Regions from separate parts of the Streptomyces sp. NPDC015532 genome, predicted to be linked through region 1. Evidence: predicted binding sites of a transcription regulator. Region 1 holds the regulator's gene; the other holds the start of a gene.
What was found. Region 1 encodes HrcA, which represses chaperone genes, less so after heat shock. Its sites were predicted from a motif close to TTNGCACTCNGNNNNNCNGAGTGCNAA; they were not measured.

Region 1 (7,186 bases):
AGCGAGTTCCATGAGCTCCCCGGTGAGGTGCGGACGGTGAGGTCGTGCCGTGGGCGGTGGGTCAGGACCAGCGGCCGGTGCGGGCCAGCAGCAGTGCCGTGGCCACGGTCCCGGCCGTCGAGGTGCGCAGTACCGTGCGCCCCAGGTGGAAGGTCTTCGCGCCGGCCTCGGTGAACAGCGCGACCTCTTCGGCGGAGATCCCGCCCTCGGGGCCGACCACCAGGACGATGTCCCCGGAGCCGGGCAGCGCGGCGGTCGCGAAGGGCTCGGTGCCCAGGGCGGTGTCCTCGTGGAGCACGGCGGCGAGATCGGCTTTGGCGAGAAGCGCGGCAACCTGCCTGGTCGTCATCGCGTCCGCGACCTCCGGGAAGCGCGCCCGGCGGGACTGCTTGCCCGCCTCCCGGGCGGTGGCCCGCCACTTGGAGAGCGCCTTCAGGCCCCGCTCGCCCTTCCACTGCGTGATGCAGCGGGAGGCGGCCCAGGGGACGATCGCGTCGACGCCGGTCTCGGTCATGGTCTCGACGGCCAGCTCGCCCCGGTCCCCCTTGGGCAGGGCCTGGACGACCGTGATGCGCGGCTCCTCGGGGGCTTCCTCGGTGACCGTGCCCATCCGTACGATCAGCCGGTCCTTGCCCTCGGTGCCGAGGACCACGCAGTCCGCCCGGCGCCCGGCCCCGTCGGTGAGCACGACGTCCTCGCCGCTGTGCAGCCGTTTCACGGAGACGGCGTGCCGTCCCTCGGGTCCGTCGAGGACATGGCGTCCCTCGCCGTCCGTGTCGAAGTGCTCGACCAGGAACACCGGTGCCGTCATCGGGCCGCACCCTCTTCCGGGATCTCGGCGGCGGCCGACAACGCTGTCTCGGCGGCCGCGATCTCTGCGTTCAGTACCTCCACGAGCTGCCCGGCGGGCAGGTCGCGGGCCATGCGGTGACCCTGTCCCGCCCACAGTGCCATGCCCTGCGCGTCGCCCGCCCTGGCGGCCGCCTTGCGCAGCGGCAGGGTGAGGTGGTGGACCTCGGGGTAGGCGGCGGGCGCGTACGGGCCGTGCTCGCGCATGAAGCGGTTGGCCAGCGCGCGCGCCGGACGTCCGGAGAAGGCGCGGGTGAGCTCCGTGCGGACGTACAGGGGGTCGGTCAGCGCCTGCTTGTGCACGGCGCTCGCGCCGGACTCGGGGGTCGCGAGGAAGGCGGTGCCGAGCTGGGCCGCGTTCGCGCCCGCGGCGAGGACGGCGGCGATCTGGCTGCCGCGCATGATGCCGCCGGCCGCGACGACCGGGATCCCCACGGTCTCGCGTACCCGCGCGACCAGCGTGAGCAGGCCGACGCCGGTGCCATCCGTCTCCGGGTTGTCCCGGTGGGTGCCCTGGTGTCCGCCGGCCTCGATGCCCTGCACGACGACCGCGTCGGCGCCGGCCCGCTGCGCGCTGAGGGCCTCCTCGGCCGTGGTGGCGGTCACCAGGGTGAGGGTCCCGGCGCGCCGCAGCGACTCCAGCACCTCCTGCTTCGGGACGCCGAAGTGGAAGGAGACCGCCGCCACCGGGTTGTCGAGGAGGACGGCGAGTTTGGCGTCGTAGCCGTCGTCGCGTCCGCTGTCCGGATCGCCGAGCTCGGTCTCGTACCAGGCGGCCTCGCCGGCGAGCTGGTGGGCGTACACCTCGACCGAGGCGGCGTCCGCGTGCTCGGGCTGCGGGAGGAACAGGTTGACGCCGAAGGGACGGCCGGTCAGCCCGCGCAGCTGCTTGATCTCCTGGTACATGCCGTCGGCGGTCTTGTACCCCGCCGCGAGGAAGCCGAGCCCGCCGGCCTCGGACACGGCGGCCGCGAGCTGCGGGACGGAGACTCCGCCCGCCATGGGGGCCTGCACGATCGGGTGAGGGAAGAGATCGGTCAGCGCGGAGGACATGACGGCATGTTGTCACGTCCCCGGGACAAGTCAGAAACCGGTCACCCGTCCGGATAGGGCCTCCGACGTGGAAGGCACGGGGCGTGTCCCGCCCCGTGCCCCACATGGATCAGCGGCCGTTGAAGGCGTCCTTCAGCCGGGAGAAGAGACCCTGCTGGCCGGGCTGGAACTGACCCGTGGGCCGCTCCTCGCCACGCAGCTTGGCGAGCTCGCGCAGCACCCGCTCCATCTCCGGGTCGAGCTTGGTCGGCGTGGTGACCTCGACGTGCACGATGAGGTCGCCGCGGCCGCCGCCGCGCAGGTGGGTGACACCCCGGCCGTGCAGCGGGATCGACTGGCCGGACTGCGTGCCCGGACGGATGTCGACCTCCTCCATGCCGTCGAGGGTCTCCAGCGGCACCTTCGTGCCGAGGGCCGCCGCCGTCATCGGGAGGGTGACCGTGCAGTGCAGGTCGTCCCCGCGCCGCTGGAAGGTCGAGTGCGGCAGCTCGTGGATCTCGACGTACAGGTCGCCGGCGGGGCCGCCGCCGGGGCCGACCTCGCCCTCGCCCGCGAGCTGGATCCGGGTGCCGTTGTCGACACCGGCCGGGATCTTGACCGTCAGGGTGCGACGGGAGCGCACCCGGCCGTCACCCGCGCACTCGTGGCACGGGGTCGGGACGACGGTGCCGAAGCCCTGGCACTGCGGACACGGCCGTGAGGTCATGACCTGGCCGAGGAAGGACCGCGTCACCTGGGACACCTCGCCGCGACCGCGGCACATGTCACAGGTCTGCGCGGAGGTGCCGGGTGCGGCGCCCTCGCCGTTGCAGGTGCCGCAGACGACGGCCGTGTCGACCTGGATGTCCTTCGTGGTGCCGAAGGCCGCCTCGTCGAGCTCGATCTCCAGCCGGATCATGGCGTCCTGACCCCGGCGGGTGCGCGAGCGCGGTCCGCGCTGCGACGCCGTGCCGAAGAACGCGTCCATGATGTCCGAGAAGTTCCCGAAGCCGCCCGCGCCGAAGCCTCCGGCGCCCGCGCCGCCCTGCTGGGACAGCGGGTCACCGCCGAGGTCGTAGACCTGCTTCTTCTGCGGGTCCGACAACACCTCGTACGCGGCGTTGATCTCTTTGAACCGCTCCTGCGTCTTCGGATCGGGATTGACGTCCGGATGCAGCTCGCGAGCGAGCCTCCGGAACGCCTTCTTGATCTCGTCCTGGGACGCGTCGCGGCGCACGCCGAGTACGGCGTAGTAGTCCGTGGCCACTTACGACTCCGCCAGGATCTGTCCGACGTACCGTGCCACCGCTCGTACCGCTCCCATCGTTCCCGGGTAATCCATGCGGGTCGGGCCGACCACGCCGAGTTTGGCTACTGCCTCAACGCCCGAACCGTAGCCGACGGAGACCACGGACGTGGAGTTGAGTCCCTCGTACGCGTTCTCGTGCCCGATTCGCACGGTCATGCTCGAATCTCCGGCCTCTCCAAGCAACTTGAGGAGCACGACCTGCTCCTCCAGCGCTTCGAGCACCGGCCGGATGGTGAGAGGGAAGTCATGTCCGAATCGCGTCAGATTGGCGGTACCGCCGATCATCAGCCGCTCCTCGGTCTCCTCGACGAGTGTCTCCAGCAGTGTGGAGAGCACCGTCGAGACCGTACCCCGGTCTTCCGCCTCGAAGGCGTCCGGGAGGTCCTGGACGAGCTGCGGGACGTCCGCGAAGGGGCGTCCCGCGACCCGGCTGTTGAGCCGGGCGCGCAGGTCCGCCAGCGACGTCTCACCGAACGGCGCCGGACAGTTGATCATGCGCTGTTCGACCCGGCCGGTGTCCGTGATCAGCACGAGCATCACCCGCGCGGGAGCCATGGACAGCAGCTCCACATGGCGCACGGTCGAGCGGGTCAGCGAGGGGTACTGCACGACGGCGACCTGCCGGGTGAGCTGCGCGAGCAGCCGCACGGTCCGGCCGACGACGTCGTCCAGGTCGACGGCACCGTCCAGGAAGTTCTGGATGGCGCGGCGCTCGGGCGCGGTCATCGGCTTGACGCCGGCGAGCTTGTCGACGAAGAGGCGGTACCCCTTGTCCGTGGGGATGCGCCCGGCACTGGTGTGCGGCTGGGCGATGTACCCCTCGTCCTCCAGGACCGCCATGTCGTTGCGGACCGTCGCGGGCGAGACGCCCAGCCGGTGCCGCTCGGTGAGCGCCTTGGAGCCGACCGGCTCCTCGGTGCCCACGTAGTCCTGGACGATGGCGCGCAGCACCTCGAGCCTGCGTTCGCTGAGCATCGCGCACACCTCCAGGAGTCGACTCGGTGGTCTTGTGGCCTTCGTGGCTTTCGTCTGGCACTCAGCGCACGCGAGTGCCAACGTTCCCCAGCTCAGTGTACGGCGGTGAGGCACGCCCCGGGCAAGGGCGGGCCTGCGAGGTCGTGCACGGCACCCGGTCACCGTTAGCGTCGCCGCATGAGGCTGACTTGGGAAGAGCTCGGGTGGGAAAGGGTGACGTCCCGGGTGGGGCGACGGCGGCTTCCGGACTGGGACTGCACGGCCGGGCTCGTCGTCGGCGAGGGGGCGGCGCTGATGATCGACGCCGGGTCGAGCCTCGCGGAGGGCGCCGCGCTGCGCGCCGACGCGCGGGCCCTCACCGGCGGGCGTGTGACTCATATCGCGCTCACCCACCCACATTTCGACCACGTGTTCGGCGCCGCGGCGTTCGCGGGCGCTCGGATCCTCGTCGCGGACGGTTCGTCCGGGGTCTACGAGAACGGCCGCGACGCGCTGTGCGCGGACGCGGTGCGCAACGGTCTCGACCCGGGGGCGGCGGAGGAGGCCGCCGACACGCTCGTACGTCCCCGCGGCTTCGTCCGGAGCACCTGGGACCTGGATCTCGGCGGCGGCGTCGAGGTCCGGCTGGTGCGGACGGGCGAGGGCCACACCGCCCACGACCTCGTGGCCGTCGTGTCCGGCGACCCGGCCGTGGTGTTCTGCGGCGACCTGGTCGAGGAGTCGGGCGAGCCGCAGGCGGGCCCCGACGCCGTACCGTCGCGCTGGCCCGCGGCGCTGGACCGGCTGCTCGGACTGGGCGGCGAGGACGCGCTGTACGTCCCCGGGCACGGGGCGATCGTGGACGCCGCGTTCGTCCGCACCCAGCGGGACACCCTGACGGCACGCTTCGGCACGACGGGTTCCGGCGTGTCGCGGTGAGCGCCGCCGGACTTCTCCTATCGTCATCCGAATGCGCTCGTACTCTCCGGACCTGACCCCGCCGTGGAAGAAGCCCCGGTCCGTGCCCGAGGTCCCGGCGGACCCGGGTCTGGTCGTCGAGGAGGCCGGCACCGGCTTCTGCGGCGCGGTGATCCGCTGCGAGGCGGGCACGGTGACCCTGGAGGACCGCTTCGGCAAGCACCGGGTGTTCCCGCTGGAGCCGCGCGGCTTCCTCCTGGAGGGCAAGGTGGTGACCCTGGTCCGCCCGGCGGCCACGGCTCCCGTACGCCCCAGCCGTACCGCCTCCGGCTCGGTGGCGGTACCCGGCGCCCGCGCCCGGGTCGCGCGCGCCGGGCGCATCTACGTCGAGGGCCGCCACGACGCCGAACTGGTGGAACGGGTCTGGGGCGACGATCTGCGCATCGAGGGCGTCGTCGTGGAGTACCTGGAGGGCGTCGACGACCTCCCGGCGGTCGTCGACGCGTTCGCCCCGGGCCCGGACGCCCGGCTCGGCGTCCTCGTGGACCACCTGGTCCCGGGGTCGAAGGAGTCCCGGATCGCCGAGGCGGTCACCAGCGAGCACGCCCTGGTGCTCGGCCACCCGTACATCGACGTCTGGGAGGCCGTGAAGCCGTCCTCCGTCGGCATCGCGGCCTGGCCGACCGTCCCGCGCGGCCAGGACTGGAAGACGGGCGTGTGCCGGGCCCTGGGCTGGCCGGAGAACACCGGCGCGGCCTGGCAGCACATCCTGTCCCGGGTCCACTCCTACAGGGACCTGGAACCGGCACTCCTGGGCCGCGTGGAGGAACTGATCGACTTCGTCACGGCGCCGGAGTGACCGGACGGCGGCCGGTTCCCCGGGAACGGTCGCGTCCCCGGCCGGCCGTCCCGGTCCCGCGTGAAACTTGGCCGGGAACCGCGCGGGAACAGGTGTTCAGTCCACCAGATCCCGGACGACGGCGTCCGCGAGGAGGCGGCCGCGCAGGGTGAGAACGGCGCGGCCGGCGTCGTACGGACCGGCTTCGAGGAGTCCGTCGGACAGAGCGCGGCGGGAGGCCGCGAGGCCGTCGGGGCGGAGCAGGGAGAGCGGGCAGCCCTCGCGCAACCGCAGTTCCAGGAGGATCCGCTCGACCCGGCGGTCCTCGTCGGACAGGAGTTCACGGCCTGCCCCCGGGGAGCGGCCCTCGGCCAGCGCCGCCGCGTAGGCCCCCGGATGTTTCACGTTCCACCAGCGAACGCCGCCGACGTGGCTGTGCGCGCCGGGGCCCGCTCCCCACCAGTCGGCGCCGCGCCAGTACAGCTCGTTGTGCAGACAGCGGCCGGCCTCGGAGGTGGCCCAGTTCGACACCTCGTACCAGTCGAAGCCCGCCGCCGACATCACCTCGTCCGCGATGAGATACCGGTCCGCGTGCACGTCGTCGTCCGTCATCGGGACCTCGCCGCGGCGGATCCGGCGCGCGAGCTGGGTGCCCTCCTCGACGATGAGCGCGTACGCGGAGATGTGGTCGGGACCGGCGCCGAGGGCGGCTTCGAGCGACGCCCGCCAGTCGTCGTCCGACTCCCCCGGCGTGCCGTAGATCAGATCAAGGTTCACATGCGCGAATCCGGCCGCGCGGGCCTCGGCGACACAGGCCTCGGGGCGGCCCGGGGTGTGCGTGCGGTCGAGCACCTTCAGGACGTGCTGCCGGGCGCTCTGCATGCCGAAGGAGATCCGGTTGAAGCCGCCGGCGCGCAGGGTCGCGAGGTACTCCGGGTCCACGGACTCGGGGTTCGCCTCCGTCGTGATCTCGGCGTCGTCCGCGAGCCCGAACTCGTCCCGGATCGCGCCCAGCATCCGTACGAGATCGTCGGCGGCCAGCAGCGTGGGCGTACCGCCTCCGACGAAGACCGTGCGGACCGGGCGGGGGTCGTCGCCGAGGACCTTGCGGGCGAGCCGGATCTCGTCGGTCAGGGTGTCCGCGTAGTTGTCGCGGGAGGCGAGCACGCCCCCGCTGCCCCGCAGCTCGGTCGCCGTGTAGGTGTTGAAGTCGCAGTAACCGCAGCGGGTCGCGCAGTACGGCACGTGGAGGTAGAACCCGAGAGGCCGGTCGGCCGCCCCGGCCA
Region 2 (7,186 bases), on a different contig from region 1:
GCTGGAGGAGGTCGGGCGGGACCTCTCGCTGTCCTCGCCGCACCACCTCGACGAGCCCGCCGATCCTGACGACATCGACGACGACCTGCTCCGTCTGGTCTTCACCGCCTGCCATCCCGTCCTGTCCTCCGAGGCCCGCATCGCGCTGACCCTGCGGCTCCTCGGTGGCCTGACGACGTCCGAGATCGCCCGCGCCTACCTCGTCCCGGAGACGACGGTCGCCCAGCGCATCGTGCGGGCCAAGCGGACACTGGCGGCGAAGGGGGTCGCCTTCGAGGTCCCCTACGGACCCGAGCGCGAGGCCCGGCTCGGGTCCGTACTGGAGGTCATCTACCTCGTCTTCAACGAGGGGTACGCGGCGACGGCGGGCGACGACCTGCTCCGTCCGGCGCTGTGCGAGGACGCGCTCCGGCTGGCCCGGGTGCTCGCCGAGCTGATGCCCAAGGAGCCCGAGGTGCACGGGCTCGCCGCGCTGCTGGAGCTCCAGGAGTCCCGGGCGGCCGCCCGCACCGGGCCCGGGGGTGAACCCGTCCTCCTCAAGGACCAGAACCGCCGCCGCTGGAACCGCATGCTGATCCGCAGGGGCTTCACCGCGCTGGGCCGCGCCAACGCCGTCGCCACGGGCAGTCCGGGGCCGTACGTCCTCCAGGCCACCATCGCCGCCTGTCACGCGCAGGCCTACGCCTACGAGGACACGGACTGGGGGCGGATCGCCACCCTCTACGACCTGCTCGCGGCCCGCACCCCCTCTCCGGTCGTCGAGCTGAACCGCGCCGTGGCGGTCTCCATGGCCGAGGGACCGGGCCCCGCCCTGGAGATCGTGGACGCCCTCGCCGACGAACCCGCCCTGCGCGACTACCACTTGCTGCCCAGCGTGCGCGGCGACCTGCTCGCCCGGCTGGGCCGTACGGCGCAGGCGCGGGCGGAGTTCGAGCGGGCGGCCTCGCTGGCGCGCAACGAGCGGGAGCGGGAGCTGCTGGTGGCGCGGGCCCGTGAGCTGCGGGGTTCGTGAGATTCCCGTTCGGTAACTCCGTTCCCAACGTGATCGGCAAGGGCTTACAGTGACGCCGCTGCCGTACACGGGAAGGACGCTCTCCGTTCACCCGTAGGCCCCCGCGAGGCGTGGTCCGGCAGCCACCGCACCTACCCTGGGGGGTACACCCTTGAAAATTTCCGCGCGCCACAGACTCGTGGCGCTCACCGCGGCGACGGCCCTGGCCGCCGGTACCGCAATAGCCCTGGCGCCGGGCGCGTCGGCCGACGTCACCGGGTGGCCGGCGGCCGACGGCCGGATCGCCGTCTCGAACGACGGCATCATGTCGGTGGACGTCGACGGCAACGGCGAGAAGCGCGTCTCGAACGGCTCCGACGACCAGACGCCCGCGTGGTCGCCCGACGGCAGCCGCGTCGTCTTCGAGTCGGCCGGAGGGCTGGGAACTGTCGGCCTCACCAGCCTCAGCGTGACGACGGTCTATTCGTCGGCATCGGGCAGCTCGGCCTCCCACCCCACGTACTGGACCTACGGCCGCAAGATCGTCTTCTCCGCGGCCAAGAAGCTCTACTCGATCCCGGCCGGCGGCGGTACCCCGGTCCGGCTGCTGGCCACCGGCGGCTGCGACCTCGTGCCGAGCGGCGACGCGACCGGCACGCTGCTGGCCTTCCAGCGCAACGGCACCGGCTGCACCACGACCACGCCGTCGGTCGTGCTCTACAACGCCGCCACCAAGACGGAGACCAAGCTCGCCGCGGGCGGCTCGCCCGCCATCTCGCCCGACGGCACGAAGGTCGCCTTCATCCGCACCGTCGACGGTCACCGCCAGCTCTTCTCGATCAATACCGACGGCACCGGCGAGCGCCGTCTGACCGTCGACGCCGGTGACTACGACAGCCCCTCCTGGGCGCCCGCGAGCGACCGGCTCGTCGTGCACTTCGACCGGCCCACCAGTGGTGGCCGCCAGGAGAGCAATGTCGTCATGACGATCACGGCGGACACGGTGACGGAGGGACAGCCCTTCCCCTGGGGAGGCCGTTCGCCCGCGTGGCAGCCGCTGCGCAAGAACACCGTCGCCCGGGTCTGGGGCGCCGACGTCTACGGCAGCAACATCGCCGCGTCGCGCTGGACCTGGAACACGGTCGGCAAGAGCGAGCCGGGGCTCATGAACGCCTCGTCCGCCGTGCTCGTCTCCCGGGACAGCCAGTCGTACGCGCTGACCGCCCCCGCCCTCGCGGGCAAGAAGCACGGGCCGGTCCTGCTGACCCCGGGCACCTCGCTGTCGACGTCCGTCCAGAACGAGCTGAAGCGGACCCTCAAGCCGGGCGCGAGCGTCTACCTCGTCGGCGGCACGTCGATCCTGAGCAGCGCCGTCTCGACGAAGGTCACCGCGCTCGGTTTCGTCCCGAAGCGGCTGGCGGGCACCTCCCGCTACTCGACCTCGGTCGCCGTGGCGAAGTCGATCACCAGCGCGCCGGACTACGTCTTCATCGCGACCGGCACCGACTACCATTCGGCGCTCGCCGCCGCGTCGGCAGCGGGCGCGGACGGGACGAGCGGCAAGGCGGTCGTCGTGCTCAACGACGGCAACACGCTGACCTCGTCGGTGAAGTCGTACCTCAACGGCCTCGACCCGCGCGACACCTACATGATCCCGGTCGGCGGCTCGGCGAAGTACGCGCTCACGCACACGTCGTTCTCCCACTGGCCGTCGACGTACACCTACTACCCGGTCACGGCGAGCACCAACGCGGGCACCGCGGCCGCCCTCGCGCGGTTCTGGTGGGGCGCTCCGGGCAGCGTGTCCCTGGCCTCCACCGACAGCTGGCGCGGCGGCACCTCGGCCGCGGCGGCGATGAACGTCTTCGGCCCGCTGCTGTGGACGGACGTCACCACCCTGACCGCCGACACCAAGTCCTACCTGCTCAAGGGCGCCGCGAACATCAACGGCATCGGCGTCTTCGGCGGTACCGGCTCGGTGTCGACGGCGGCGCTGGACTCCGCGGGCACGGCGATCAGCGCGAGCAGCGGCCAGTGGACGTACACGCCCTACTACAACGGCGTTGCGCCGATGGCGAGTTCGTCCTCGGTCGCCGGGTCGCCCGCAGGCGCCTCGGCGGTGCGGACGGGCACGGCGCCGCGGCCCGTCACCGGGCCGGACCTCGGTCCGCTCAGCACCCGCCACCAGCAGTAGGCGGCTTGGCGGGTGCCCCCACCAGCATGGTCGGGGCGCCCGCCACCCGGGTCAGGAACACCGTCGCGGAGTGCGGGCCCCGCGGCTTCACCTTGCGCCGCAGTTCCTCCGGCTCGACGGCCGATCCACGCTTCTTGACGGTCAGGACACCGACCTCCCGCTCCCGCAGCAGCGCCTTCAACTTCTTCACGTTGAACGGGAGTTGGTCGGTGATCTGGTACGCGGAGGCGTACGGCGTCGGGCGCAGCTCGTCGGCCGTGACGTAGGCGATCGTCTCGTCGACCAGTCCGCCGTCCAGGTCCTCGGCCACCTCGGCGACCAGATGCGCGCGGATGACGGCGCCGTCCGGTTCGTACAGATAGCGTCCGACGGCCCTGACCGCCGGATCCGGCAGGCCGCGGCCGCGCAGTTCGCGCGGGCCCGGCAGCAGGGTGGCGCGCACCAGGCCGGGCTCCGTGCCGAACCAGAGCACCGCCTCCTTCACGTCCCCGCCGTCCGAGATCCACTCGGCCTCCGCCTCGGCGGGGACCGCCTCGTGCGGGATGCCGGGGGCGATCTTCAGCGCGGCGATCGGAGCCTTCACGGCCGCTCCGACCGCCCAGGACAGCGGCGGCGAGTACGCCTCGGGGTCGAAGATCCGGCCCCGGCCGCCCCGGCGTGCCGGGTCCACGAAGACGGCGTCGTACGAGGCGGTGTCCACCTGCGTCACATCCGTCTCGCGCACCTCGATCAGGTCCGCGAGTCCCAGCGCGTCGGCGTTCGCGCGGGCGGCGGCGGCCGTCAGCGGGTCGCGGTCGACGGCCAGGACGCGGATTCCGGCGCGGGCCAGCGCGATGGCGTCGCCCCCGATGCCGCAGCACAGGTCGGCGACGGAGCGGACCCCCATTGCGCGCAGCCGCTCGGCGCGGTGCGCGGCCACGGTCGTGCGGGTGGACTGCTCGACCCCGTTCGGGGTGAAGAACATCCGCCCGGCGTCCTCGGCGCCGAACTTCGCCACCGCCCTTTGCCGCAGCCGTGCCTGGCCGAGGGCCGCCGAGACCAGTTCTGCGGGGTGCTCGCGGCGCAGCCGGGTGGCGACGGCCAGTTCCTGTGCCGGTTCGGTGGCGCGGACCTCGTCGAGCAGGGCGCGGCCCTCGGCGGTGAGGAGAGGGGCGAAGGAGACGTCGTTCACCCGGCCATTGTGGGCCAGTCGGTGGACGGTGTGCTGCCGGCGGCGGTGTCGGGGCCCTCACGGGGGCGGTGAGCTGGGAGGATCCGGCTCCATGCGACCCGTACGACAAAATGATAAAACCGGTGCAAACGGGGCTGGTGCGCGCCGGGGAGTCGGCGTGCTCGCCCTCGCCCCTCTCGCCTCCGGCTGCGCCGGGACCGGCTCGGACCCCGCCCCGGGAACCGGAGTCGCCACGCCGGCCCACGCCCCGGGAACCGGAGTCGCCACGCCGGCCCGCGCCCCGCGGGCCGTGCTCAGGGCGGGCCCTGCCCGCGCCCTCGCCGCCCAGGCGGACCGGCTGAGCCCGGCGCAGGCCCGGCGCGCCGCCGCCGCCCGGCGCCGGGGGCCGGCCGAGGAGCCGCTGACGCCCCCGGCGCCGCCCGCCGGGAATCCGGCCGTCAAGGCCCGCGAGGGATACGCCGGCGCGCGTCTGGAGGACTACCTGTGAGGGTGCGGGTGCCGGCCGCCGGGCTCCTCGTGGCGGTACTGCTCAGCGGCTGCGCGCAGTCCGTCGACCCCATCGAACGGCTCGGCAAGAAGGCGGCCCAGCGGGTGCACCCGACGCAGTCGGCGTACCGCCGCTGGGGTCTGGCCACCCCGCTCGCCCCCGCGCCGGACGTGCCCGTCCGGACCACCGCGCGCACCGCGGACACCGGACTGCCGCCCGTCGTGAACCAGGTGCGCACCCGCGACAAGGTGGTCTTCCTGACGTACGACGACGGGGCGGAGCGTGATCCGCGGTTCGCCGACATGGTCCGCGAACTGCGTCTGCCGGTCAGCGTGTTCCTCACGGACCGGGTCGCCGGCCCCGGGTACGGCCGCCTCGCCCGGCTGCGCGCGGTCGGCGCGAGCGTCCAGAACCACACCCTCGACCACGCCACCCTGCGCGGTCTGCCCTACGCCGGCCAGCGCGCCGAGATCTGCGGACAGCAGGACAAGCTCACGCGGCGCTTCGGCGTCCGGCCCCGGCTGCTGCGGCCCCCCCACGGCCGGTACGACGACACCACCCTGCGCGCCGCCGCCGACTGCGGGGTCGCCGCGATCGTCCTCGGCAGGACGGCCGACGCGCACCCGCTCCGGCCGGGCGACATCCTCGCCGGCCCCGCCGAACCCGATCTCGCGGGCGCCACGCTCCGTCTGCTCCGCCGGATCCAGCGCGAGGGCTTCACCCTGGCGCGGCTGGAGAACTACCTCTAGGAGGCGCAGGGCGCGGAGCCGCCCGGCCGGGGGCGAGCGGAGAGCTGCCCGCGGGCCGACCGGAGATGGACCCCGGAGAGGCGCCCATTCGGTGCGGTCCGGCCTCTTCCGGCCCCTTCCGGCCCACGCCACGCCGACTGCCTTTGGCACTCCGCTTGACCGAGTGCTAATCACAGTCATAGTCTCAGGTCTGGCACTCCCCCCTGGAGAGTGCCAATAGCGACGGGCAGATCCGGCACCCGCGACGACGGATCCACCTGGTCGCCACCTCAGACAGTTAACCCCGTGAGATCTCCGAAGGGGGAGGTCGGATCGTGACGACCACCAGCTCCAAGGTTGCCATCAAGCCGCTTGAGGACCGCATTGTGGTCCAGCCGCTCGACGCCGAGCAGACCACGGCCTCCGGCCTGGTCATCCCGGACACGGCCAAGGAGAAGCCCCAGGAGGGCGTCGTCCTGGCCGTGGGCCCGGGTCGCATCGAGGACGGCAAGCGTGTCGAGCTCGACGTCGCCGTCGGCGACATCGTTCTCTACAGCAAGTACGGCGGCACCGAGGTGAAGTACAACGGCGAGGAGTACCTCGTCCTCTCGGCTCGCGACGTGCTCGCGATCATCGAGAAGTAATTCACCCGGTAAGGGCGTTCGGGGACTTCCCCCGGACAACCCCGCACCAAGCATTGCAGTGAACTGCGCCCCTGGCCCCCGCTACTTTCGATGAACCGGGCGCTGGGGGCGCCGTTCGTTTCTCCCAAGTTTTCCGAGAGGGCTGAACCGCTCCCATGGCGAAGATCCTGAAGTTCGACGAGGACGCCCGTCGCGCCCTTGAGCGCGGCGTCAACAAGCTTGCCGACACGGTGAAGGTGACGATCGGCCCCAAGGGCCGCAACGTCGTCATCGACAAGAAGTTCGGCGCTCCCACCATCACCAACGACGGCGTGACCATCGCCCGTGAGGTCGAGGTCGAGGACCCGTTCGAGAACCTCGGCGCCCAGCTGGTGAAGGAGGTGGCGACCAAGACCAACGACATCGCGGGTGACGGTACGACCACCGCCACCGTGCTGGCCCAGGCGCTCGTGCGCGAGGGCCTGAAGAACGTCGCCGCGGGTGCCTCCCCGGCGCTGCTGAAGAAGGGCATCGACGCCGCGGTCAAGGCCGTCTCCGAGGAGCTCCTCGCGACGGCCCGCCCGATCGACGACAAGTCCGACATCGCCGCCGTGGCCGGGCTCTCCGCGCAGGACAGCCAGGTCGGCGAGCTCATCGCCGAGGCGATGGACAAGGTCGGCAAGGACGGTGTCATCACCGTCGAGGAGTCCAACACCTTCGGCCTGGAGCTCGACTTCACCGAGGGCATGGCCTTCGACAAGGGCTACCTGTCCCCGTACATGGTGTCCGACCAGGAGCGTATGGAGGCCGTCCTCGACGACCCGTACATCCTCATCCACCAGGGCAAGATCAGCTCCATCCAGGACCTGCTGCCGCTGCTGGAGAAGGTCATCCAGTCGAACGCCTCCAAGCCGCTGCTGATCATCGCCGAGGACGTCGAGGGCGAGGCCCTGTCGACCCTGGTCGTGAACAAGATCCGCGGCACGTTCAAC

Region 2: the regulator HrcA is predicted to act here: its motif matches at 5,736-5,762, upstream of groES (co-chaperone GroES).

What each region holds. Positions count from the first base shown of each region.
Region 1 is NZ_JBIBSY010000001.1:557,938-565,123, reverse strand. Features, by position in the region: gene ACF07B_RS02360 (VOC family protein) at 1-12, opposite strand, end outside; gene ACF07B_RS02355 (16S rRNA (uracil(1498)-N(3))-methyltransferase) at 62-811, opposite strand; gene ACF07B_RS02350 (nitronate monooxygenase) at 808-1,902, opposite strand; gene dnaJ (molecular chaperone DnaJ) at 2,012-3,148, opposite strand; gene hrcA (heat-inducible transcriptional repressor HrcA) at 3,149-4,165, opposite strand; gene ACF07B_RS02335 (MBL fold metallo-hydrolase) at 4,343-5,083, shown strand; gene ACF07B_RS02330 (DUF3097 domain-containing protein) at 5,115-5,921, shown strand; gene hemW (radical SAM family heme chaperone HemW) at 6,018-7,186, opposite strand, start outside.
Region 2 is NZ_JBIBSY010000004.1:391,807-398,992, reverse strand. Features, by position in the region: gene ACF07B_RS16150 (RNA polymerase sigma factor) at 1-1,012, shown strand, start outside; gene ACF07B_RS16145 (cell wall-binding repeat-containing protein) at 1,164-3,185, shown strand; gene ACF07B_RS16140 (methyltransferase domain-containing protein) at 3,163-4,356, opposite strand; gene ACF07B_RS16135 (hypothetical protein) at 4,514-4,843, shown strand; gene ACF07B_RS16130 (polysaccharide deacetylase family protein) at 4,840-5,592, shown strand; gene groES (co-chaperone GroES) at 5,907-6,215, shown strand; gene groL (chaperonin GroEL) at 6,371-7,186, shown strand, end outside.